One region of the Lysinibacillus sp. FSL M8-0355 genome, then DNA from elsewhere that is predicted to be linked to it. Evidence: riboswitches for the same ligand, from Rfam matches in the RefSeq annotation. Region 1 holds a riboswitch; each other region holds the start of a gene.
The links. A riboswitch is a leader RNA that binds a small molecule or an ion and turns the genes downstream of it on or off. The one in region 1 is predicted to bind cobalamin.
Positions count from the first base shown of each region.

Region 2: it holds a riboswitch for cobalamin, as region 1 does, so the genes downstream of both, MKY46_RS11985 (glutaredoxin family protein) here and MKY46_RS20730 (FecCD family ABC transporter permease) in region 1, are expected to answer to the same signal.
Region 3: it holds a riboswitch for cobalamin, as region 1 does, so the genes downstream of both, MKY46_RS21575 (hypothetical protein) here and MKY46_RS20730 (FecCD family ABC transporter permease) in region 1, are expected to answer to the same signal.
Region 4: it holds a riboswitch for cobalamin, as region 1 does, so the genes downstream of both, MKY46_RS10960 (hypothetical protein) here and MKY46_RS20730 (FecCD family ABC transporter permease) in region 1, are expected to answer to the same signal.

Region 1 covers NZ_JBBPAI010000001.1:4,237,604-4,243,540, reverse strand. Annotated here, with positions in the region: gene MKY46_RS20745 (HAMP domain-containing sensor histidine kinase) at 1-593, shown strand, start outside; gene MKY46_RS20740 (response regulator transcription factor) at 571-1,272, shown strand; gene MKY46_RS20735 (YdhK family protein) at 1,313-1,882, opposite strand; cobalamin riboswitch at 2,185-2,372, shown strand; gene MKY46_RS20730 (FecCD family ABC transporter permease) at 2,518-3,564, shown strand; gene MKY46_RS20725 (ABC transporter ATP-binding protein) at 3,570-4,361, shown strand; gene MKY46_RS20720 (DMT family transporter) at 4,646-4,960, opposite strand; gene MKY46_RS20715 (DMT family transporter) at 4,960-5,313, opposite strand; gene MKY46_RS20710 (TetR family transcriptional regulator) at 5,385-5,937, opposite strand, start outside.
Region 2 covers NZ_JBBPAI010000001.1:2,441,669-2,447,605, reverse strand. Annotated here, with positions in the region: gene dut (dUTP diphosphatase) at 344-781, opposite strand; gene nrdF (class 1b ribonucleoside-diphosphate reductase subunit beta) at 793-1,761, opposite strand; gene nrdE (class 1b ribonucleoside-diphosphate reductase subunit alpha) at 1,749-3,842, opposite strand; gene nrdI (class Ib ribonucleoside-diphosphate reductase assembly flavoprotein NrdI) at 3,839-4,198, opposite strand; gene MKY46_RS11985 (glutaredoxin family protein) at 4,195-4,419, opposite strand; cobalamin riboswitch at 4,534-4,711, opposite strand; gene MKY46_RS11980 (hypothetical protein) at 4,995-5,615, opposite strand; gene MKY46_RS11975 (hypothetical protein) at 5,691-5,891, opposite strand.
Region 3 covers NZ_JBBPAI010000001.1:4,419,843-4,425,779, reverse strand. Annotated here, with positions in the region: gene MKY46_RS21595 (C40 family peptidase) at 1-228, shown strand, start outside; gene ytvI (sporulation integral membrane protein YtvI) at 423-1,481, opposite strand; gene MKY46_RS21585 (hypothetical protein) at 1,572-2,120, shown strand; gene MKY46_RS21580 (glutathione peroxidase) at 2,205-2,750, shown strand; cobalamin riboswitch at 2,850-3,049, shown strand; gene MKY46_RS21575 (hypothetical protein) at 3,203-3,760, shown strand; gene MKY46_RS21570 (ABC transporter substrate-binding protein) at 3,744-4,694, shown strand; gene MKY46_RS21565 (tyrosine-protein phosphatase) at 4,837-5,604, shown strand; gene MKY46_RS21560 (MATE family efflux transporter) at 5,755-5,937, shown strand, end outside.
Region 4 covers NZ_JBBPAI010000001.1:2,232,768-2,238,704, forward strand. Annotated here, with positions in the region: gene MKY46_RS10945 (PH domain-containing protein) at 136-516, shown strand; gene MKY46_RS10950 (8-oxo-dGTP diphosphatase) at 734-1,207, shown strand; gene MKY46_RS10955 (GNAT family N-acetyltransferase) at 1,452-1,889, shown strand; cobalamin riboswitch at 2,212-2,395, shown strand; gene MKY46_RS10960 (hypothetical protein) at 2,624-3,346, shown strand; gene MKY46_RS10965 (hypothetical protein) at 3,384-3,983, opposite strand; gene MKY46_RS10970 (translation factor GTPase family protein) at 4,060-5,937, opposite strand, start outside.

The DNA of each region.
Region 1 (5,937 bases):
ATCGCCAAAAGTATTTAGCCATTATAATAGAAGAAACAAATAGACTTTCTCGATTAATTAAAGATTTATTTGATTTAGCTAAAATGGATGAAAACTCGTTTGTGATTGAACAACAAAACGTACATTTAAATTCATTTTTTACAAACATTGAAAAAAAGCTAAGCCCTGCTTTTCAAGAGAAGGGTATACATTTTATTGTACGTTATGAAGAGGGTTTGACAGTATGGGCAGATGAAGCAAGGCTAGAGCAAATCCTAATAAATCTATTAAATAACGCATTAATCTATTGTGCGTCAGGAGATACGACTTCAGTCACCGCAAAGAAACACAATGATGTTTTAAGCATTATCGTTCAAGATACAGGGAAGGGGATTCCAAAGAAGGATTTACCCTATATTTTTGAACGATTTTATCGAGTGGAAAAATCTCGTAGTCGTGCTTTAGGTGGTTCTGGACTGGGGCTTGCTATTGTCAAGGAACTTGTACAGGCGCATGGGGGCGAAGTGAAGGTTAGCAGTGAAATAAATAAAGGAACTACTTTTGAATTATCTTTTAAAGGGGTAGAAACAGATGAAAACCATTTTATGCATTGATGATGAGCCAAGAATGTTAGATTTATTAACCCTTTATTTAGAGCCGAATTTTTATTGTAGAGCTATGTCTTCCGTTCAAGAGGCTTTCGATTTTTTAGAAGATGGGCATGCAGATTTAATTCTTTTGGATGTTATGATGCCAGAGATGGATGGGTGGCAGGCGTGCCAAGAAATTAGGAAGTTTTGGGATGTACCCATCATTATGCTTACTGCAAAAGGAGAGCATGCGGATATTGTAAAAGGCTTAAACCTCGGTGCTGATGACTACATATTAAAACCCTTCGATGAGGAAGAGTTATTAGCACGTATATATGCGGTATTAAGAAGATCGAAAATAGAGGAAAAGGTTATTAGCTTTGAGGGTCTTCGCTTAGATAAGGAATCCTTTGAATTATATTTTCAACATGAGGCAATTCCCCTAACACCAAAGGAATTTTCCATGCTTGTTTTATTTTTAGATCATCAAAATAAAGTATTTTCTAGAGAACATCTAATCACCACAGTCTGGGGATATAATGTGACAATTGAAGATCGTACCATTGATTCTCATGTGCGTAATTTACGAGAAAAATTAAGAAAAAGTGGGTTCCCTGCGGATGATTACTTGCAAACAGTATGGGGTATCGGCTATAAATGGCATAAGTCAATTGATAGAAAACCGTTACAACACAAAAGCTAGAAAACAACCTCTGCCAGAAATGCTGGAGAGGTTGTTCATATTATTTTGAGGTTAATTCTTCTTCTGTCACCCATTTATGATTTTTAACAGCTTCACCATTTGTGGTCGAAGTGTAATCAACCATATAAACAGTCGTTTGGATAGCCTCCTCAATACGGACAGTCGCATTTTCCATACCTTCCATATGCGCTGCGTCCGTTTTTACTTCTGTGCCAGGGGCTAGTGGTGCTTCTTCTGGATCAATCAATTCTTCATGAATCACCCACTTATGATTTTCTACACGCTTTCCACCGGAAGTTGGCTCATAGGAAATAACATAGGCAGTTGTGTTATAGGCACCTATTATTGTTGCTTCGGCACCTCTCATACCGTCCATATGTCCATCCGTAATAATCACGTTACTTCCAACAGAAAACTTCGGATTATCCGCGTTCTTTAATGTGGATGGTACTTCACCTGAGCTTGAGTGGCTCATCGTAGAATGATCCATTTCTTCAGCAGTGTTATTGGAAGGAGATGCAGGCTTCGTTTGCTCCTCCGCACAAGCTGTTAAACTAATGAAGGCCGTTACTGCTAGAAGTCCAGTAGACCATTTTCTTTTAAATATCATGTAATATCCTCCTCACTATTTTCCCTTACTGTAGCAAACAAATGTGCAGAAATGATGGATGTCAATTGCTTTTTGACATGAATGAAGAGAGCGAAATGTTATTGATGTATGTGATAGGAAAAGTGGCTAAGATGTGGTGGAGTATCCTCCCATGCCAAAACTATTAAGTAATAGATAGCCAATTTATAACGAGCAAATAGCAAAACTGCGAAGATACAGCTTATATATTGTTCTTCCTTAGAAATAAAATTCCATGTAGACTAACAATCTATAAAAATGTATGATAGAATCGTCACAATTTTATAAATTCAAATACTATTGGTGTGCCATTTTATAATGTCACTTAAAAGGGAAGTCGGTGTAAGTCCGACGCTGTCCCGCAACTGTAACGAGGAGTCCTATAATATTATTTGCCACTGTGGAAGAATGGGAAGGCAATTATAGGGTGTTGAATCGAAGCCAGGAGACCTGCCAGTTAGTAATACCTGTAATGCCCACGAGGATGCAAGCAATTACGGACAATAGCTGGATTTTTTCTGACTTTGTTTATTCTAGGGTATTTCTATGCGTCGTTGCGTATGGAATACCTTTTTTTATTGCTTCATTCATCACTATTCAGTAGGAGTTTGAAACAGATGAATAAAAAATTTATGTTATTTTCCTTCGTACTTTTTATGGTATTAATTGTTTCAATGACCTTTGCTGTAATGGTTGGCTCAGTTTCAGTTACACCATTATATGTATGGAAAGTTATTCTTTCTAAAATCCCCTTTATACAAAATGCCATAGAGCAGGATTGGAGTCGCTCACAGGAGATCATCATCTGGCAAATAAGAGCACCTCGTGTTTTGCTAGCTGCTATTGTTGGAGCGGGGTTAGCCATTGCGGGGGCAGCGATTCAGGCGCTTGTACGAAATTCCATTGCTGACCCATATATTCTAGGAATTTCTTCAGGGGCAGCCGTCGGAGCTACTTCTGTAATTATTTTAGGAGCCTTTTCATTTTTAGGTATTTACGCGCTTTCAATATCAGCCTTTTTAGGATCATTACTTGCCATTGCACTGGTGTTTTTCTTATCACGTGTTGGGGGACGGGTTTCTATTTTTCGTCTGTTATTGGCAGGTATGGCTGTTTCCTTTATTTTAACGGCCATTTCTAATTTTATTTTAATGATGTCAAAGCAAGAGGGGGCTTTAAAAGCTGTTATGTTTTGGATGCTAGGTAGTCTAGCAGGAGCTAAATGGAATAATATTATCATTCCAGCTTCCATATTTTTTGTCGTATTTGTGCTTCTCTGGCTACACTATCGAAATTTAAATTTACTTTTACTTGGGGAAGAAGCGGCAGTGACGTTAGGCGTTAATCTTCAGCAATTTCGGATTCAGCTTATATTACTTGTCTCCCTGTTAACAGGTGTACTGGTGGCAGTCAGTGGCTCTATTGGTTTTGTAGGTCTAATTATCCCTCATATAGTACGTTTAATTGTGGGATCTAACTATAAATATGTGATACCGATTAGTGCTTTAATAGGGGGGATTTTCTTAGTGTGGGCTGATGCCTTTGCTCGAATTATCATTGCTCCTCAGGAAATGCCAATTGGTATTATTACAGCCTTTTGTGGAGGTCCATTTTTCATTTGGCTACTCCGTCGCAATAATTATTCTTTCGGTGAAGGAGATTAACTTATATGACATTAGAAGCAAAGCAAGTATCATTCTCCATTAACGATCAACGTATACTACATGAAGTAAGTATTCAAATAAAGAAAAAGCAGTTTGTTGGGTTAATTGGCCCTAATGGTAGTGGCAAATCAACATTGCTAAAAAATATGTATCGTCTTCTAAAACCTGAAAGCGGGACGGTATTATTAAATGAGCATGATATTTTAAAGCAATCTAGTAAAGCAATTGCAAAGAATTTAGCTGTTGTTAGTCAAGATACACCTGTTTTATTTGATTTCACTGTACATGATTTAGTTTGCATGGGGAGAACGCCACATAAAAAACTGTTAGAGCTAGATCAAGAGCAAGATTTTCAAATTGTTAAAGATGCTTTGAAGCAAACAGGTATAGCTCATTTAGAAAAACGAAGCTTTAGCTCCCTTTCAGGTGGAGAGAAAAAACGTGTAATGGTTGCACGAGCACTAGCACAGCAAGCACAAGTGCTTATATTAGATGAGCCAACGAATCATTTAGATATCCAACATCAACTTCAGCTTATGGACTTAATTCAAACCTTACATTTAACAGTAGTTGCGGCTTTACATGACTTGAATATTGCGGCAATGTACTGTGATCAAATTTACGTTTTGCAGCAAGGTCGAATTGTGTGTCATGGGGCACCCGAGGAAGTGCTAACACCAGCATTGTTACAAGAAGTATTTGGTGTTTTTGCTGATATTCAAACACATTCCTTGACTGGTAAACCATACCTCACGTATGTTCCTGATCAATTCGCAAAGAAGGTCAGTCAAGTTTAAAAAAGTAAGGACAATTATTTTACATAATATATTCATTATGAAAGTAGCATTTACGAAAATACATGGCATTGGAAACAGTCATACCAGGAAGAGTTTTTATATTTCTTAGTTAGAAAAATAGTCAATGTTTATACAGGAGACGGATTTTTCATTAGCTAGAGTAAGGACCGCAGTGTATCTGTTTTTAATTATAAAAATGTAACAGGTTCAAAGATATACTCAATGGTTTAAATGACAAAGGACATTCCTCGATATTAGAAGGATGTCCTTTGATTGTAGTTTAATTAAGATACGGCCTTTAATCCTGCTACACCGATGATAATAGCGATGATACTGATAATTCGTGGTAGATTTTTGGATTCACCAAAGAAAATGATATTGACAAGCACTGCACCGACAGTACCAATACCTACCCAGACAACATAGGCAATGCTTAGCTGTAAATAATTGAAGGAAGCATATAAAAGGGCAAATGATAATCCAAAGCCACCGACATATAATAATAAATTTCGTATCGTTTTATTTTGACTATAAAAGCGTAATCCAATAACACCTATAATTTCGGCTATTGCTGCTAATAAAATATATACCCAACCCATTATGCATTCACTCCTTTCTTTTCATCGTGATCTGTTGGTGCGTTATCTGCTAATTTTAATCCAATAACGCCCGATATTAAAATAAACATGAAAATACCTTTAATCGCATTAAACTCTCCATCGAAAATAAAAATGTCCATTAACGTAGTGCCAATTGCACCTGCACCAGCGAAAATAGCGTATACGGTACCAGTAGGTAGGTTTTCACAAGCTTTTGATAAGAAGTGAAAATCGATAGCAATTATAGACACAATAATAATCCAATGCCACCAGGAACTTGCTACATTAAAACCAAATATCCAAAATAATTCAAATAAACTTGTTAGACCGACATATAACCATTCTTTTTGCATAATTAAAATCCTTTCATCAATAGAATAAATGACTGACGTTCAGTCATTTTATAGGTAAAAGAGAACGTCACTTACGCGTGACGTAGGCCAAGTGCATGATATAAAAAGTCTAGAAGTTCAAGCTTAAGCAGTGTCATCGTTTCATCCTTGCTGTCATCAAACAAATAAACTTGTTCTGCGGCAGATTCAATTAGACCAATAATAAGCTTTGCTGACCGTGATGGATTAATTGAATCTCGAATGATGCCTTGTTGTTGAGCCGTTAATAAGAAATTACTCATCCAATCATAGTATGGTGCATAAATGCTTTCCCATTCTTTTAAATGCTCTGTTTGTGCAATTCCAGCATAAATGAGTGCAACGATATCACCATATTCCTTTGTGATCGAGAAAATGATTTCAACAACCTCTTCAAGTTGCTGATCAAAAGGCTTATGATCTGAAACACCTTCATCTACGGTAGTAATAATTCTTTCTACCATATTTTTTGCAATAGCTGGCATGACAGAAAGGCGTGATGGGAAGTAGAGATAAAATGTTCCTTGAGCAATCCCAGCAGCTTTGACGATATCTGAAACCTTCGTCTTTTCAATTCCTTTTTCGCGAAAAACTTCAATTGCAGCT
Region 2 (5,937 bases), 1.8 Mb from region 1:
TTTATATTATTATCCCAATTTAAACCATATACTTTCGATCTTTCATCTGGAATCTAGTTAATTACTAAGATGAACAAAGAAAGAAGAGCACATATTCGTGGTGATATGCTGCCTATTAGGTAGACAGATGAAAATTAAAAGCTGTTTATATTTTTAGATGTAGTTGTTGATTATGCCGTAATGGGATGACTTTGGTAAGTAACCGACGTCATCTTTTTTAATGTCCATTGCTTTCATGTGTAGTTCTGCTAAGCTTTAAACAGACTATCCTTACTGACAACAAAAAAATCCTGCATGTATATACACACAGGATTTCTTTGTCATCTTTTTAAACTAATCAATTCTATTTAGTACCACTTGCTCCAAATCCAGATGTTCCTCGGATCGTTTGTGATAATTCATCTACTTCTACTAATTGAATGGATGGGACAAATTGAATGACCATTTGGGCGATACGCATAGATTTTTCGACGATAAACGGTTCTTGGCCGTGGTTGATTAAAATAACGCCGATTTCCCCTCTGTAGCCTTCATCAATTGTGCCTGGGCTATTCAGTACGGTTACACTATGCTTTAATGCTAGTCCACTTCTTGGTCGAATTTGGGCTTCCGTTCCTTTAGGTAATTCAATCTGTATACCTGTTTTAATAAGTTTGGCTACGCCTGCTGGTATTTCTACTGCTTCAATGGAGTAGAGATCCATGCCCGCATCACCAGGATTGGCTTGCATTGGTAGTATTGCATCCGCGTGTACTCTTTTGATTTTTACTTCTACGTTCATTGTTCTCCATCCTAACGATTAAAATTAAATGTGTCATCTGTAATTGGCGCTACTTTTGCTTTAGCATAGGTAGCTCCCTTTTGTGAAAAGAAATCATATGTGGAGCCTTCATTACGAATACCGTTCATCACAATCGGATTGACTTCTTCTTCTGGAAACATTGCTTCAAAACCAACATTCATTAAGGCTTTATTAGCATTATATCGTACATAGGCTCTCACTTCAGGTGATAATCCTGTTTCCGCATAAATATCATCCGTATATTTCATTTCATTTTGATATAAATCTAATAATAGCTCATAGCCCCATAAATTGAGCTCTTCTTGTTTTTCTTTTGAAAATTGCTTGAATAGATTTTGAGCAAAAAATCCAACTGCGACACCATGGATGGATTCGTCGCGTAAAATAAGTGAAATAATCTCAGCACTGTTTCGTAGGAAGCCTTGTCCTCCTAAGTACAGCGGGTAGAAAAAGCCAGAATAGAAAAGGAAAGATTCGAGCATAACGGAGGAGAACATCGCTTTCCATAAGCTTTCTGGATCGTTTTCTTCGATACTATTATAAATATCCGCAATTTTATTGGCCTTATATTGTAGAAACTCATTTTTTTTGACCCATTCAAATAACTCATCTATTTCTTCGTTTGTACAAAGCGTTGTAAAAATATAAGAATAGGATTTGGCGTGGATTGCCTCAAATGCATCAAAAACGGTTAGGACAGCCTTCTCTTGTAAATCGTCTGTATAAGCGGCCACACGATTCATCCCTATATTGGTCTGAACTGTATCCAGTAACGTTAATCCCGCGAACACTTTTTTATACGTGTCTTGATGCTCAAAGCTTTTCCACTGTTTGATATCTTTACTGACCGCAATTTCCTCAGGAAACCAAATTTGCTTCCATTGCTGGTCCCAAAATATTTGGGCAAGTTCACTCGTTGCCTTATTCCAATTGACCGCCTCATAAATTATATTTGACATGCTACACACTCCTCTAAGCTTTGTAATCGTTGACGAACATAGTAAACGGACTTAATGCCCTTTACCCATGCATAAATGTATACTTTAGCTAATTGTTCAGTTGTCCAATTATCTGTCACATAAAGCGTCATGGAAATACCTTGGTCAACGTGTTTTTGAGAAGCAGCGTACAAATCAATTAAATCATACGGATTAACATCATATGCCTCTACATATAAATGACTGTTATCATTTGTTAAATGAGGCATTGGATAAATCGTTCTACTATCTGCATAGTCACGAACCTCTACACGCTCAGTACATGGCGCAATAGAAGCCGTACAGCTACGTATGTAGGAAATACTGCCAGTTGGTGCAATAGCCAAACGATAGGAATGGAATAGACCATATTGCATCACATCTTGCTTAAGCGTTTCCCACATGTTTTTCGTAATGATTGGAATATTGCCAAGTGCTTTTAACACAACAGGTGATAGTTCTTCGTCGATTTTATTGACATATTGGTCAAAGTAGCTACCTGATGCATAATCACTGTCCTCAAATCGATAAAAAGTTGCAGCTTTTTCTTTAGCCATTTCCATCGATGATTTGAGTGAATAAAAGTTCATCGCTTCCATAAAACGATCCATGAAAGCAATCGACTCTTTAGAGCCATATAAAATGCCCTCCGTCACAAGATGGCCGTGGAGGTTCATACAACCAAGCCCTACTGAATGCATTAATTGATTGGCTTTTGCAACAGACGGTACATTTTTAATGTGCGTCATTTGCGACACATTTGTTAATAGGTGCATAGCCGTATCGATTAAGGCTTCGAAATCATTGACCTTACTTGCTGCATGAATATCAATCGATCCTAAGTTACAGGATACATCTAATCCATAGTCATTCGGTTGATCTTGATCTGTAATAATGCTTGTTTCTTGAACTTGCAGGATTTCGGTACATAGATTGGACATTTTTACGCGACCGATGTTTTTTAAAGGATGCACTTCATTGACATTATCATCAAAAATTTCAAACGGATAGCCCGATTCAAATTGTGCTTTTTTCACTTCTGTATACAGCCTACGTGCATTCAAACGTTTAATTTTACGAATTTTAGGGTTATCAAGTAGCTCATAGTACATATCTGAAATGGAAATCTCAGACATGCGTTTGCCATATTCTTTGAAAATATCATATGGGCTGAACAAGACAATATCTTTATCACGTTTCATAAGTTCGAAGAAAATACTTGGTATAATTATTCCTGTTGATAATGTTGCGAGGCGAATTTTATCATCGGCATTCGGTTTTTTAGATGAAATAAAATTTTCAATGTCTGCATGGAAAATATTTAAATAGACAACACCAGAGCCATTTCGCTGCCCTAGTTGATTGGAATAACTGAAAGAATTTTCTAACAGTTTAGCAACTGGGATGACACCACTGGCACGATTTAGAATCTCTTTAATAGGGTCACCTAAAGGGCGTAAATCAGTTAAGTTAACTCCAACCCCACCGCCAAGTCTTGATAGCTCTAAGCAATAACCAATATTTTCAGCAATACTATTCATGGAATCATCCATCGATAATTTAAAGCAGCTCACTAATTCACCACGTGCTTTTTTACCACTATTTAATGCTGTTGGTGTAGCAGGCTGATAAGCTTCCATCATTGCCTCGACAGAACGTTCTGCTAGCACCGTATTCCCTTGTGCTAAATACAAGGCGATAATGACAATACGGTCCTCATATTTTTCTAAAATCTCTTCTCCATCACGGCTTTTCATAGCATAGCTATCGTAAAATTTACTTGCACTCATAAAGGATGGGAAGCGGAAATTATAATCATATGCTTTTTTGTACAGCTTCTTAATAAATTCCATTTCATACATGTCGATAAATGCTTTCTCGTAGTAGCCCTCATCAACTAAATAACGGATTTTTTCTTCAATATCAATAAAGTAACGTAAACGCACGTTGACATACTCTAAAAAGTAGCGGCGTGTAGCTTCACGATCCTTTTCTAATTCAAGTAGCCCAGTTGAACTATAACGATTCAGTACGTCATTATTTAGCTTTAAATAGGTTTTCATCTTATTACCCTCGTTTCATAAAACGTTTGTATGGCTTCATAATCTGTTTGATTGCCTCGTAAATCTAATTTTCTTACTAAGGGTACATGATAGGTAGCAGCGATTTTCTCGCCAGCAGCCCCAAATGCGTTGTGCCCAAAGTTACTATTCCCACTGGCAACTACACCTTTACAAAAATCTCTGTTTTTTTCTAAAAAACGTTCCACTTTTGCAGGGATATCGCCTAAGCCATCAGTATAAGTAATTAAAAGATAAGGCTTATTCAATTGTAATTCCTCAGAGAGCTCAACAGACTCTGCCCTTAATTTGGAAACAATATTCCGGACATTTCCTGTACGACTTGCGTAAACGATCATAGAACAATCATCTCAATATGAGAAACTATGTCCTTAACATCTCCTATAAATGTATTATTCATTTCTAAAACAGGCACACTTAAAAAACCTGCATCGATTATTGTTTGTTTAGCTTGTTCATCGTGATCAATGTTGACGATTTCTGCCTCAAGTCCTGCACGTTGTAATTCAGATTTTACCCAAAGGCATTTTGGACAGATTGTTTTCGTATAAAGTTTCATAGAAATCCCTCTTTTCATATAATAAAAAGCTATCTCCTCTAGAGAGATAGCTAAATGGAAACGTTACCATACCAAAAATACTGACGTTCCCATTTCTTAATCCCCGAAGAAATGATTAATTGTTTTATAGAGGCAGGTCTCCTGGCTTTGCTTCATCCTCTGATTCCCTTCCCATGCGAATGCACAGTGGTTGTAATCATTGTCAGCTTCACAGTTGCGGGGACAGCGTCGGAATTGTGCCGAACTTCCCTTTTAAACTACATATAGTAGCACCTATATAAAACGAACACAATATATAGTTGTTGTTCAATAGTTTTAAGTGTACCATCCTTCATATAAAAAGTAAATCTAGATTCTAAACTTCTTTATTTTTTGATTATTCATTATTTTTAATCATAACTTTCGAAGGAATTTCTCCATCTATTATTTATATCTTAATTCATTGTGTATCTAAACTATGTACGAGATTTTCTGTTACTACGGATCTATGAGCATTAAATATAATAGCGTATTTCACATAGAAACAGCCTATATTCTAAAGAATAATAGACTGTTTGACATGTCGAACGTATGGATTACTCGATTTCGACAAATAAGGACAATTCCTTATAAAATTCAGGCGTTGCTGCCGAATTCACTTGAAAATGAGGATTATATTTTGATAAAAGTTTATAGAGAGTAGTTGCGGTTAACAGATTCTGTTCTTGATCGAAAGCCCTGAAACTTTCATAGACCTCCTTCACTTTACCATTTATTGAATGACAAAAAAACTGTTGAACATCTGCATCCTCTAAATAATCCTTTTCCCATCTGTAACATATTAAATTTGTTAGGAAAAACATTTCTAATCCAGGCATTTTTCCAACTTCAATGAGTAATGACATTCCATAATGAAATGCATTTTCCAACCATTTTATGCCGTGGCGATCTTTGTAAAAGCGCATCAACTTTTGTAACCCATGTCCTTGCTCCTTCACTAGATAAGCATGGATATTTGTATGACCAGCAGTTCTTTCCCATTCATCGAGAGAGAATTTATACTTCCTTACCAGTTTCATCCAAAGCTTTTGAAGCTTGTCTTCAGAAAGGTATTGTGTTTGTTGATTCCATCTTAGAAAAATGTCTAAACTTTCTAATACCAAGCCTCTTTCCATTTCAAAATGATCCAATTTTCTATATAAAACTTTTTGATTCATATCTATGTTGTCCATTATGTCTTCAGATTTGTTCATTTTGCATTCCATTTAATTATTCACTTCACTTCAGATTTTTTATCTACTATCATGACATGTCTCGACTAATTCATGCTTGATCGTTAAATAGGCATCATTAATAGATGTATAATCATTTGGGTTTTCTTCTATTAACTTCCTAATATAAAGCTGTAATGGCCTAATATGCTCACCAGAAAGGTTGTTCATAATTTGCTGCTTTAACTGATTTATATAAAATGAAATTGAATGTGATGTCATCTTGTTCACCCCTATTTATTCATAAAAAAAACATCTTGCCCTAATG
Region 3 (5,937 bases), 180 kb from region 1:
GTTTCTTTACCACGTACAGCATCACAGCAGTATTTAGCAACTCAACGTATCTCAGCAAGTGAAGCACGTGTTGGAGACTTAGTATTCTTCAGCTATGGTTCTGGTGTAGCTCACGTAGGTATTTACTTAGGGAACAACACAATGATCGATGCTCAAAACAATGGTATCGTAATTGAATCACTTGATTGGTGGAATCAATACTTAGTAGGCTTTGGTCGTATTCAATAAGCCTCTATATTTAATAGACGATTGACATGATGAAAAGGTCATCTTTGTAGAGAAAAAATATACAAAGATGACCTTTTTTATTTTGCTTTAGTGTTCATCTACCTCCTTTGTCGAGGAGAGATGAACACTTATTTTGCATTTCCAGTGGTTTAAGAGGAGCATTAGAGGTAAGCTCGAAGCGTAATGACTTTGCATTAAATTTTAAAATTTAGCTTAATGACACCTGTCTCTTTTAAGGCAATAAAGAAAATGATAACAAATGGGCCAACGAGTAAACCGATGATACCAAATAACTGTAGACCAATGAACATGGCAATTAATGTTGGCAAAGTGGATAAGCCAATGTGGTCGCCCATTAGTTTAGGCTCGACGACACGACGAATAATAAGTAAAATAGCAGCTAAGATGAATAATTTTACAGCGATAGCTGTGTTTCCCATTAATAGATGGTATAGTCCCCATGGGGCTAATATAATAATGGACCCTAGGAAAGGAACGATATCTATTAACCAAATAATAATGGTCATCGTAACTGCATATTTCGGTTGGATTAATAGTAATCCAATAAGTGTGACGCCACCTATGATAAAGCTTACAAATAAGTGTGCCTTCATATAACCGAATGTTGCATCTTTTAAACGATTTAAGATGATTTTTATTTTCTTTGCTGTGTTAGGCTTTAAATATTTATAAGTGATTTCCTTTAATTTGGGCAAATCAAGCATAAATAGGAATAAAGCAATCATATAAACGAGAAGACTGATAAATAGGCTTGGAATCTCTGAAAAGAATGCTGAAACTTTGTTATAATTAAAGAAGCTTAAAAAGGATTCTTCAACTTTCTTTATGAAATCCATAGTGGTTTTTTGAAGCGAAGCACTTACTTCAGGTGGAAAGTCCTCTGTGTATTTAGAAATATTTTCTTGCATATGAAGCCACATATCTGATAGCTTGGAAATATAATAGGGAGCTTGCTTTGACAATATAATTATTTGCGACATAATTTGTGTAATGGATATATAGCAAATAATAGAGATAACAATAACACTCACTATGTATATAAAAGCAACTACAATTTTCCTTGACATTTTCCATCGCCTTTTAAAGAACATAACAATGGGTTCTAAGAAAAATGCACTGACACCAGCAAGTATTATAGGCATGGATACAGGGATTACAAAATAGGCAGCTACAAGTAGAGAAAGAATCACAATCAATCGGAAAATCATTTTCCTAGCATTAAATTTATTCATAAACTCACCTTCTTTGAGAAAAAAATTAAGTTAAGTGTACCATAAATCAAATTTTATTACGTTCTGAAACAATAAAGGTAGGGATAAATTATGGAGAAAGAGATTTTGCAACTTTTTAATAATCTAACAGAGCATGACCGCGATATTGAATCTTACGAGGAACTAATAAAAATTCTGCAGGAACCCGTAGATTGGACATATGCAGTCTGGGAACAGCTTGTACAAGCACTTACATACAAAGATGGTCATGCACGTGCACGTGCTGCACAAATTTTATGCGCCTTAGCCGCAAAAAGTGACCCAGAAGAAAGGGTATTGGAGGATTTTTTAAAGATTTGGGCTGTGACTTATGATGAACGATCCGTTACAGCTCGAAATGCATTACAAGCTATTTGGAAAATTGGGCTAGCAGGTCAAGTACAAAGTGACTTAGTGGTGTCTTATTTAGCAAAGAGATTTCAAACTTGTTTAGATGAGAAGCATCCGACTCACATTCGCCATGATATTATTGTATCTTTTAAAAAGCTATATGACGAGACAAGTGACATAAAGTTATTAGACATTGCCCATCGTTTAATTAATGAAGAGCAGGACGTTAAATCTAAACAGAAGTATAAGTCAGCCATCCGTTCAACGTAACGAGATGGTGTTTTTTGTGCAAATTATTTGGTAAATTATTGAATAGTCAACTATAATAAATGAAAAAATAAAAGGGGTTAAGACATGAGCATTTATAATTATTTAGTACGAAAACCTAATGGTGAAATTTTATCCATGGAAACATATCGTGGAAAAACGATGCTAATTGTCAATACGGCGAATCAATGCCGATTTACATATCAATTTGATGACTTACAAAAAATGTATGATAAATATGGGAAAGATAATTTTGTCGTTCTAGGATTTCCTTGCGATCAATTTGGTCATCAAAATCCTGAAGATGGCGAGGAGACTACGCATCTTTGTAAAGTGAATTATGGCGTTACCTTCCCAATTTTTGAGCTTGTACAAGTAAATGGAGAGACTACCCACCCATTATTCAATTATTTAAAACATGAAGTGGATTTTCGAGAGTTTGGCAAGGCGAGCATGCAGGAAAAAATGCTTGCTGAGGCAATTGTTCAACTTGCCCCTAACTTTTTAGATGGTCGTAATATTCGCTGGAACTTTACAAAGTTTTTAGTAGATGCTAACGGCAAGACCGTTGCACGCTTTGAACCAACAGATTCACAACTTGATATTGAACAGGCAATTGAAACTATACTATAAAACAGTTTTGTTTATCTTATTCTTTAGAAATGGTGACGATCCATTCAAAGCACAGCTATTTTTTCCTATTAATATATGATAAACTGCTTTACAAGTGAATTATTCTTGCAGAATAAAGGTGCTAACAAGCATAATCGGGAATTCGGTGAAAAACCGAAGCTGTTTCCGCAACTGTAAGTACAGCTAGTATAAAGGTTTACCACTGTCTTAACAGAGATGGGAAGGTACTTTATCACACATTCGTTTTTTATGTAATGAACTGTACAAGCCAGGAGACCGACCTTTGTTTGAACGTATAAAAACTTCTCGGAAGCTAGGAGGATATACGGCAAATACATAGGCTATGTCATGTTAATTTGGCCATTATTATGTTATTTTCGTCGTTCCTTTGCGTAAAGGAGCGGCGTTTTTTTATGCAAGAATTTTCATAATGAAAAGTGGGGGGATCGCAAGTGAAAAAAGATGCACGTTATTCTTGTTATCCATTTATGCGTGAAAAAGCTTCGACGGTTGATTTTGAGATTCGAACAGACAGTCTGACTACGCATTTGGGAGTTGCTTTAGCTGCAGTTAAGAAAGAGGATGTACAAGCTGTTGTAGAAGATTTAATAATTATTTTACCTATGGCCTACCATGTCAATGGCTCGGTTCGTGGAAAACTAGCTGTAACAGAAGAGGATCTTGCTTGGTTAAGTGAGCGCTATGATTTTTATGTTCGTCATGTGAAGGAAGAGATACAAAACTTTGTCTTACCTCAAGGTACAGAGGCTGCCGCTGCTCTACATCTTTGCCGTAGTGAAGCAAAAAAATCATATCGTACATTACACAAAGTATCGGATGAACGAGAGGTTCCAGCTATTCTTTTTGATTATTTAGGCCTATTAGCCAATGTGTGCTTCGTTATGGCTGTCTTTATGAATCAACAAGCAGGGATAGCTGAAATACCATTTATTAGTAAATCATATCCGATGAAAAAGAAAAAGGAGAATAATAATGAAGAAATTATTTAATGTTCAATGGCTAACAGTACTCTTCCTTGCAATGATTTTAGCAGGTTGTGGTACTTCGGTAGATACTAAAAATAAAGACGCTTCACAGGATACACAACAAACAGAGCAAACAAACTACAAAGTGACAGATGATCGCGGTGTAGAAATAGAGTTTAAAGAAGTACCAAAAACAGTTGTATCATTGCAACCAAGTAATACAGAAATTTTATTTGCTCTAGGTGTTGGTGATAAAATCGTAGGAGCAACTGAATATGATACTTACCCAGAGGAAGCACAGAAAATTGAACGGGTTTCTGATTCTGTGAATTTTAACAGTGAACGAATCATAGCGTTGAAGCCAGATGTTGTTATAGCTTATACGATTGGTGATAAGGAAGCAATGAAACCACTTGAAGATGCTGGAATCAAAGTGTTTGTTATTCAATCAGCAGCTACATTCGATGATGTTTATGGTGACATCGAACAGATCGCAGCTGTAATGGGTGTTGCAGATAAAGGAAATGAAGTAAACGAAGAGATTAAAGCGAAATTAGCTGACGTTAAAGCAAAGGTGAAGGAAGTAAAAGCACCGAAAAATGTTTATTTAGAAATTAGTCCTAAGCCCGATATTTATACAGCAGGCTCTGGTACTTTCCAGCAAGAAATACTAGATGCAGCCAATGTTAAGAATGTTTTTTCTGACTTGAGCAGCTGGGCACAAGTTTCTGAGGAAGATGTCATAGTGAAAAACCCAGATGTTATTTTAACGACAGTAAACTACACAGAGGATCCAATAGGTGAAATACTTACACGTGATGGATGGAATACAGTGACAGCAGTTCAAAATAAAGCAGTACAGACTCTTGATACAGATATCTCTAATCGACCTGGCCCACGTATTGGGGAAGCCGTAGAACTAGTAGCAAAGGCTGTCTATCCAGAGTTATTTAAATAAGAAACCATTCAAGGCTAGCTGTATACTGACAGCTAGCCATTTTTATGTGGGTTGTTATTTCCTAGTGTGAAAATTGGAATTAATTGAGTTAGTTCTATAAAATAAAAGTAAGAGTGCTCGATAATTTTAGGAGGTGTAGTAATTGGAACAGTTAGAGACAAAGATAATTCCATTTGAGGCAGTTTATAATTTTCGAGATATGGGGGGATATAGGACAAGGGATGGGCGCATTGTCAAGAACGGTTTATTTTACCGCTCAGCGGCTCTTGGGAAAATGACGTTGGCGGATAAAGAGCTATTTGAAACATTAGGGATTAAAACCATTTTTGATTATCGTGATAATAATGAGGCACACCATAATCCTAACCCTATGTTCTCACACGCTCAATATATTCAAATACCAGCGAAGGGCAATCATACATTTGAAATGCCTACAAATGCTGGTGGTAGAGATTTTTATAAAGCAGTAAGCCCCGAAATGTTCCGAGATTTTTATGCACAGATGCCGTTTAATAATCCTTCTTTTAAAGAGTTAATGAAAACCATACAAAATCCTGACAATTTGGGTCTTGTCCACCATTGTGCAGTTGGTAAGGATCGCACAGGTATAGGGGGAGCTCTTATTTTGCTAGCCTTAGATGTACCTGAGGAGACGATTATGGAAGACTATTTAAACACGAATATCCATTTACGTCCAATGGTAGACAGAATGGCACAGGCTATTCAACATCAATATAATGAGCAAGAATTACAGCAATTCTATGCATTAATGTCTGCTCGAGAAGACTATTTACAAGCAGCATTGGATGCTATGGATTACCATTATGGCTCAAAGACTAAGTTTTTAGAGCAGGAGTTTGGCCTAACTATTGCTAGACGAGAGCAATTGCAAGCTTATTGCTTAACATAACAATGACCCCTTTCACATATCTGTGTGAGAGGGATTTTTTATGTGGAAGCGCTGTCTTCCTATAAACCTCTTTACAGTCTGAAAATTTATGATAAGATACAATAGATTTTTAAGAAAAATATAGGAGAAGTGAAAGTATTGGCAGAGACAATGAAAGAGACAAATAAGTTAAGTCTATTCCATTTAACATGGCCTATTTTCTTAGAAGTATTTCTATTTATGTTAATGGGATTAGCCGATACTTTTATGCTCAGTGCTTTATCAGATAATGCTGTATCCGGAGTAGGTGCAGCCAATCAATATATCCATATTGCGATCTTGATTCTTGAAGTG
Region 4 (5,937 bases), 2.0 Mb from region 1:
AAACAAATGCTAGTAGAGAGCCTATGATTACGTGCAATGCTTCGCCTTTATAGACTCAATAAAACCATTATTTCCTGTCGTAGCGCTATCTTCTTTGTAATACATTAAATAAATGACAATGAAAGGGGCCAGGAGATGGGCTTATTTGATGGATTAATCGGCAATGCGAGCGAGGTGAATTTAGAAAAATTACAGGAGGAGGTCCGTGATTTATTGATTCCAAACGAAACAATCAAAAATGCCTATAAAATTATAAGAGACACGTTTATTTTTACGAATAAACGATTAATCCTTATCGATAAGCAAGGGGTGACTGGCAAGAAAACCGAATATCATTCCATCCCCTATAAAAATATCGTTCATTTTTCAGTAGAAACAGCCGGGACATTTGATTTAGATGCAGAGCTCAAAATATGGGTGTCAGGCAGTTCGTTACCGATTCAAAAAAACTTCAACAAGGCGACGAATATTTACAAAGTGCAAAGTGTTTTAGCGCAGTATGTTTTGGGGACGTAATGTATGGTACTAAAAGCCCGCATTTATGCGAGGCTTTTTTGTTGTGCAAAGAAAGGATGATAAAGATGAGGAAATACCTTGTGAAGGGTGTAAGGGATTCCAGTTCCGATTACGAAACAGGCACATAATGTAGAGAAGGTGTTAAGAGATAATGAAGTTGTTTAACTAAGAAGGACACATATATGGTAATATTTATTTAAAAAAGATGGAGTGAATTATGAGTAATTCTATTAATTATAAAATATGGACGGTGTGTATGATTCAAAGTGAAGAGAAGGTTTTACTTCTGGATAGACAGCACGACCATTTCAAAGGTTTTATTCCACCGGGTGGTAAAGTTGAATTTCCTGAAAGTATTGTAGAAAGTGCTATCAGAGAAGTAAAAGAAGAAACGGGGTTAGAAGTTAGAAACCTTATTTATAAAGGGCTTTATGAATATGTTAATCCAGTCGCAAAAGATAGATATATGATATTTAATTACATAACAAAGGATTTCGAGGGTGAACTCTTGAAAGATGCTCCAGAGGGGAAAGCGGTTTGGGTAGATATAGAGAACGCATATAAACTTCCTATGCAGCCATCGATACGGAGAAGATTTCCTTTATTTTTTCAAGATGGAACATTTGAGATTCAAGTTGAATGGAACCACGAAGAAAATAAAGAAGGGAAAGTTACTATACGTCACACCTAAAACTTGTTATTGGACTGACAGGGGGCAATCGTTCAATAGAGCAGTCGCTTTTCAATAACATCGAGGTCAGTTCAATACATATATATGTGAAGAATAAATAATGGGGCTTAAATTTACCCACTTTGTTAAATAGTTTAACTTTCAATATCTAAATGGTAGAGAGGGATTAAGAATAGCTAGAGAAAATTCTAAAATAAAAGGTGCTTGACCGTCCTTTTGTTTATTTAACGAACGGTGCATATTGTTGAAGAAGAAATTTTATAATAGTGATTTATTAAAGAATAGGGAAGCGGCAGTAACCATGAACTACATAATCAGATTAGCGAATGAAAACGACTTATCGGGTTTATGTGATAGTAGAAATAATAAAGATCTATTCACGAATTATTTAAAGCAATTTGCAAAAAAGGAATTATATTTGGTAATTGCTGAACAAGACGCACTTATATTAGGTTTTGGAGTTCTTAAATTAAAAGGTACTTTGCTTCCTAAATTAAGTGACCTATATGTAAAAGAGGATTATCGTGGTAATGGTATAGGTTCAGACTTAATGAGGTATAGAGAAAATATTGCAAAGAGTTTAGGACGTTCTGAAATATTTGTGAGTGTTGACCCGATAGAAAATCCCAACATGATAAAGTTAATTAGCAAACACGGTTACGAACCTATCTCTTACCTATAATAAAACCTACACAAGAATTGATTTCAAGAAGTTGTTGAACTAACGGGGCTAGTTGAACAAGATTTAAACAACTTTAAAGAGCCTTCTTAATAATATAATTTTTGTATTTTTTGATTAGAAATAACTTTATTATCACTTTACAGAAAGCAATTAAAGTGATGCTCAGTGTGACATGAGGAAAACCTAGTATTCTATGCATCCATTTTACATGGAATTATTTTGAAATAATTAGTATTTTTTAGCATAAATTGACTTTGGACATACAATACTTTACAATGATTAGCTAAGGAATAGAGAATTTTCGCAAATTTCCTTACCAACTGAATAGCGTGTAGTAATAGGTGTAAATTGCGTGCAATTTACTTAAAAGGGAAGTCGGTGCGAATCCGACACTGTCCCGCAACTGTAAATGTGAGCGACTTTTCAGCAACCACTGTCAAATGATGGGAAGGAGAAAAGTGGCAATGACCATGAGTCAGGATACCTGCCTGTTACGAGTACACACCAGTAACCTACGAGGAATAGGAGGTGGCATGTTGACAAAACAGAATGCTCTGTTCGTCACGGTACGTCAAACGCCCAAAGTAAATGAAGGGGTTCGCAATCGGGCTCATTTACACATACTTAGGGTTTGTTTGGCATTGGGTGATGAACGAAGATAAGCGAAGGATTTCCTCAAAAATGGTAGGAAATCCTTTTTGTTTTGACATTATGTACGTAAAGGGGATGCATGTATGACTTCTTTAGATATGACCATTTGTAAGCAGCCACGCACAGAAGTTGCCAAGAAAGCGAAAACAAGAATGGCGGTCGAATCATTGATTGACCAATTATTAGCAACGAAGCTGATCCGCAATGATCGCTTCTTTGAGCAAATTTTATATAATAAAGAAATTATTTGGATACAAAATGGGGATGTGGACGGGCATCTTTTCGCGAAGGCAGCGGTAACCGATCAACTGAAAACGAAGACCAATAGCTTTATGATGTATATGCCGACTAACCCGATTGTCTATGAGGTTAACGGGGAGCCATACCATTTAATTACACGCATTGATTCCACACGTGCCAAGCCCAACCTTGACCGTCTGTCACTGAAGCCAAAGCCTGTTTTAAGTGCAGCGCGTGTCAATGATGTATTATGCTCGATTGTGATGCGTTTTTATGAAACATATATCCATGATTTAGCGCCTCAACATGATAAGTTAATAGCCTTTGTGCAGCAGGAATACGCCCAATTTATTGAAGCGGTTCAGGCATTAAATGATTACCATTTCAACTGGCATCCACGCGGCAACGGTCACGAGCTATTGCTGCAATTAATTGATCAACTGCAAATTTTAAAAAGTTATCCTGGTAAAGTGCTAGTTGATTTCACAAACACGCATGACTACGTGATTGTCGAGCCTGCATACCTTGTGCACAGTTCTACAAAGAAAGCAGTAGGCGCATTATAAACTCAAGCCCTCCATCAAACGGAGGGCTTGTTTTTATTTATTTGAAGGGAGGGGGTAAATACTCTCGTTCGAGCAGCGAATACTCGCGGAAGCAGATGAAATACTCTCGTTCGAGCAAGGAATACTCGCGGAAGGAGATGAAATACTCTCGCTCAAGCAGCGAATACTCGCGGAAGGAGATGAAATACTCTCGTTCGAGCGGGGAATACTCGCGGAAGGAGATGAAATACTCTCGTTCGAGCAGCGAATACTCGCGGAAGGAGATGAAATACTCTCGTTCGAGCAGCGAATACTCGCGGAAGGAGATGAAATACTCTCGTTCGAGCAGCGAATACTCGCGGAAGCAGATGAAATACTCTCGCTCGAGCGGGGAATACTTGCGGAAACAGATGAAATACTCTCGTTCGAGCAGCGAATACTCGCGGAAGCAGATGAAATACTCTCGTTCGAGCAGGGAATACTCGCGGAAGCAGATGAAATACTCTCGTTCGAGCAGGGAATACTCGCGGAAGGAGATGAAATACTCTTGTTCGAGCAGGGAATACTCGCGAAAGGAGATGAAATACTCTCGTTCGAGCAGCGAATACTCGCGGAAGCAGATGAAATACTCTCGCTCCAGCAAGGAATACTCGCGCAAACAGGGTAAATATTCTCGCTCGAAGCAAGTAAACACCCGCGCAAGCAAACGGCTTCGCGCGAGCAGGATTACCTACTTACAGACAATGCATGGCTGCTTGTGCCTCGTGCCAAGGAACAGAATATCCTTTGCCCTTCGCACAAAAGATGCTGGAGGAGCTGTATTCTGGGTCGGCATTTTTATCGTAGCCAATGTGCGAAATAATTTCCTCGGCATTATGACACACATCATAGCCATCAAATTGGAGTGTGAGTGCGCCCTTACCATTGGTATAGGCCGCAAAGGTTGTGCTATAGCTCATTAGGGTGGCGACGGGCGCTCGTCCCGTTAGCACAACATCTGTTTCGGATAAGATGGGGTCATCGAATGTGCCAGCAGCTTGCTGTATGTCGCTCATCATGCGGCCGATAAAGTCGTTCGAAGCCTTCATTTTAAAGCGATAATAAGGTTCAAGCAGGATGTTCTGTGCTTGCTCAAGTCCTTGACGTAGCGCACGGAAACTAGCTTCTCGGAAATCGCCGCCCGATGTATGTTCATTATGTCCGCGACCTGTTAGCAGTGTAAAATGAATATCTGTCAGAGGGAAGCCTGTGAGTAAGCCATGGTGATCACGCTCAAACAGGTGCTTTTCAACAAGGCGTTGGTTGCCTACCGATAAATGATCCGCATGGCAGGCATTGCTAAATGTATTACCTACTCCTCGCGGATTGGGCTCCATTAGTAAATGAACTTCTGCATAATGCTTGAGGGGCTCAAAATGACCATAGCCTGTCACCGTCGTCACAATGGTTTCCATATATAAAATTTGGGGCTCGCCAAAGGAGACCGTTAATGAAAAACGCTTCATTAACACTTCTATCAGTACCTCCAACTGAATAACGCCCATAATGTGCACATGGATTTCCTGGAACTTTTCCTGCCAAACCACACGTAAGGAAGGCTCCTCTGCTTCTAGTAAACGGAAAATTTGTAACACTTCCTTGATATGCTGATGGCCCTCATATTGAACCTTTGCCTGTAGCGTTGGGACAAGCTCATAGGGCTGTGACAGCATAGTAGTGCCGATGCGGTCTCCAATATTGGCCTGACTAAGTCCTTTAACAGCAAAAATCTCTCCCGCTTCAACCTGTTGGACGGTATCAAAGCGACTGCCATTATAGAGGCGAATTTCAGTCACTTTTTCTGTCACTTCTTCAAACGAAAATTCATCCCGAACATGTAAAACGCCCTTGACAGCCTTCATAAATGTTAAACGCTGGTGGCCGTCATGACGAATTTTAAAAACCTCCCCCTCAAACGGTGCATTCACTTCAAAATGGGTGTCTGTTAATAGAGGGAGCTGGGCAAGCAATTCCTTGATGCCCTCATCCTTTAGGGCAGACCCTGTAAAGCAGGGGAAGGCACATTCCTTTTGAATCATGGTCTGTAGCTGAGTAAGACATTGCTCATGCTCCAATGACTCATTCAAAAAGGCATCGAGCAGCTCTTCATTACGCTCAGCCAACCATTCCATGATGCTGCTTGAAACATAATCAGTACGAAGCGGTTCATCGACGAACAGCACCTGCTGGGAACAATCCTTGCGGAGCTGTGTCATAACGGCCTCCACATTGGCTCCTTCGCGATCAATTTTATTGATAAAGAAGAATGTTGGGACATGGTATTTGCGTAAAAGCTGCCACACGGTTTCCGTATGACCCTGTACGCCCTCGACCGCACTAATGATAACAATGGCATAATCCATCACACGAATGGCGCGCTCCATCTCAGGGGAGAAGTCGACATGCCCTGGTGTATCAATCAACGTGTATGTATCGTCGCCTATGTTCATGCGACCTTGCTCGGCAAAAATGGTAATACCACGCTTGCGCTCTAGCTCATGATGATCGAGAAAGGTATCCTGATGATCCACTCGACCACGAGCTTGAATGCTTTGTGTATGAAAAAGTACTTG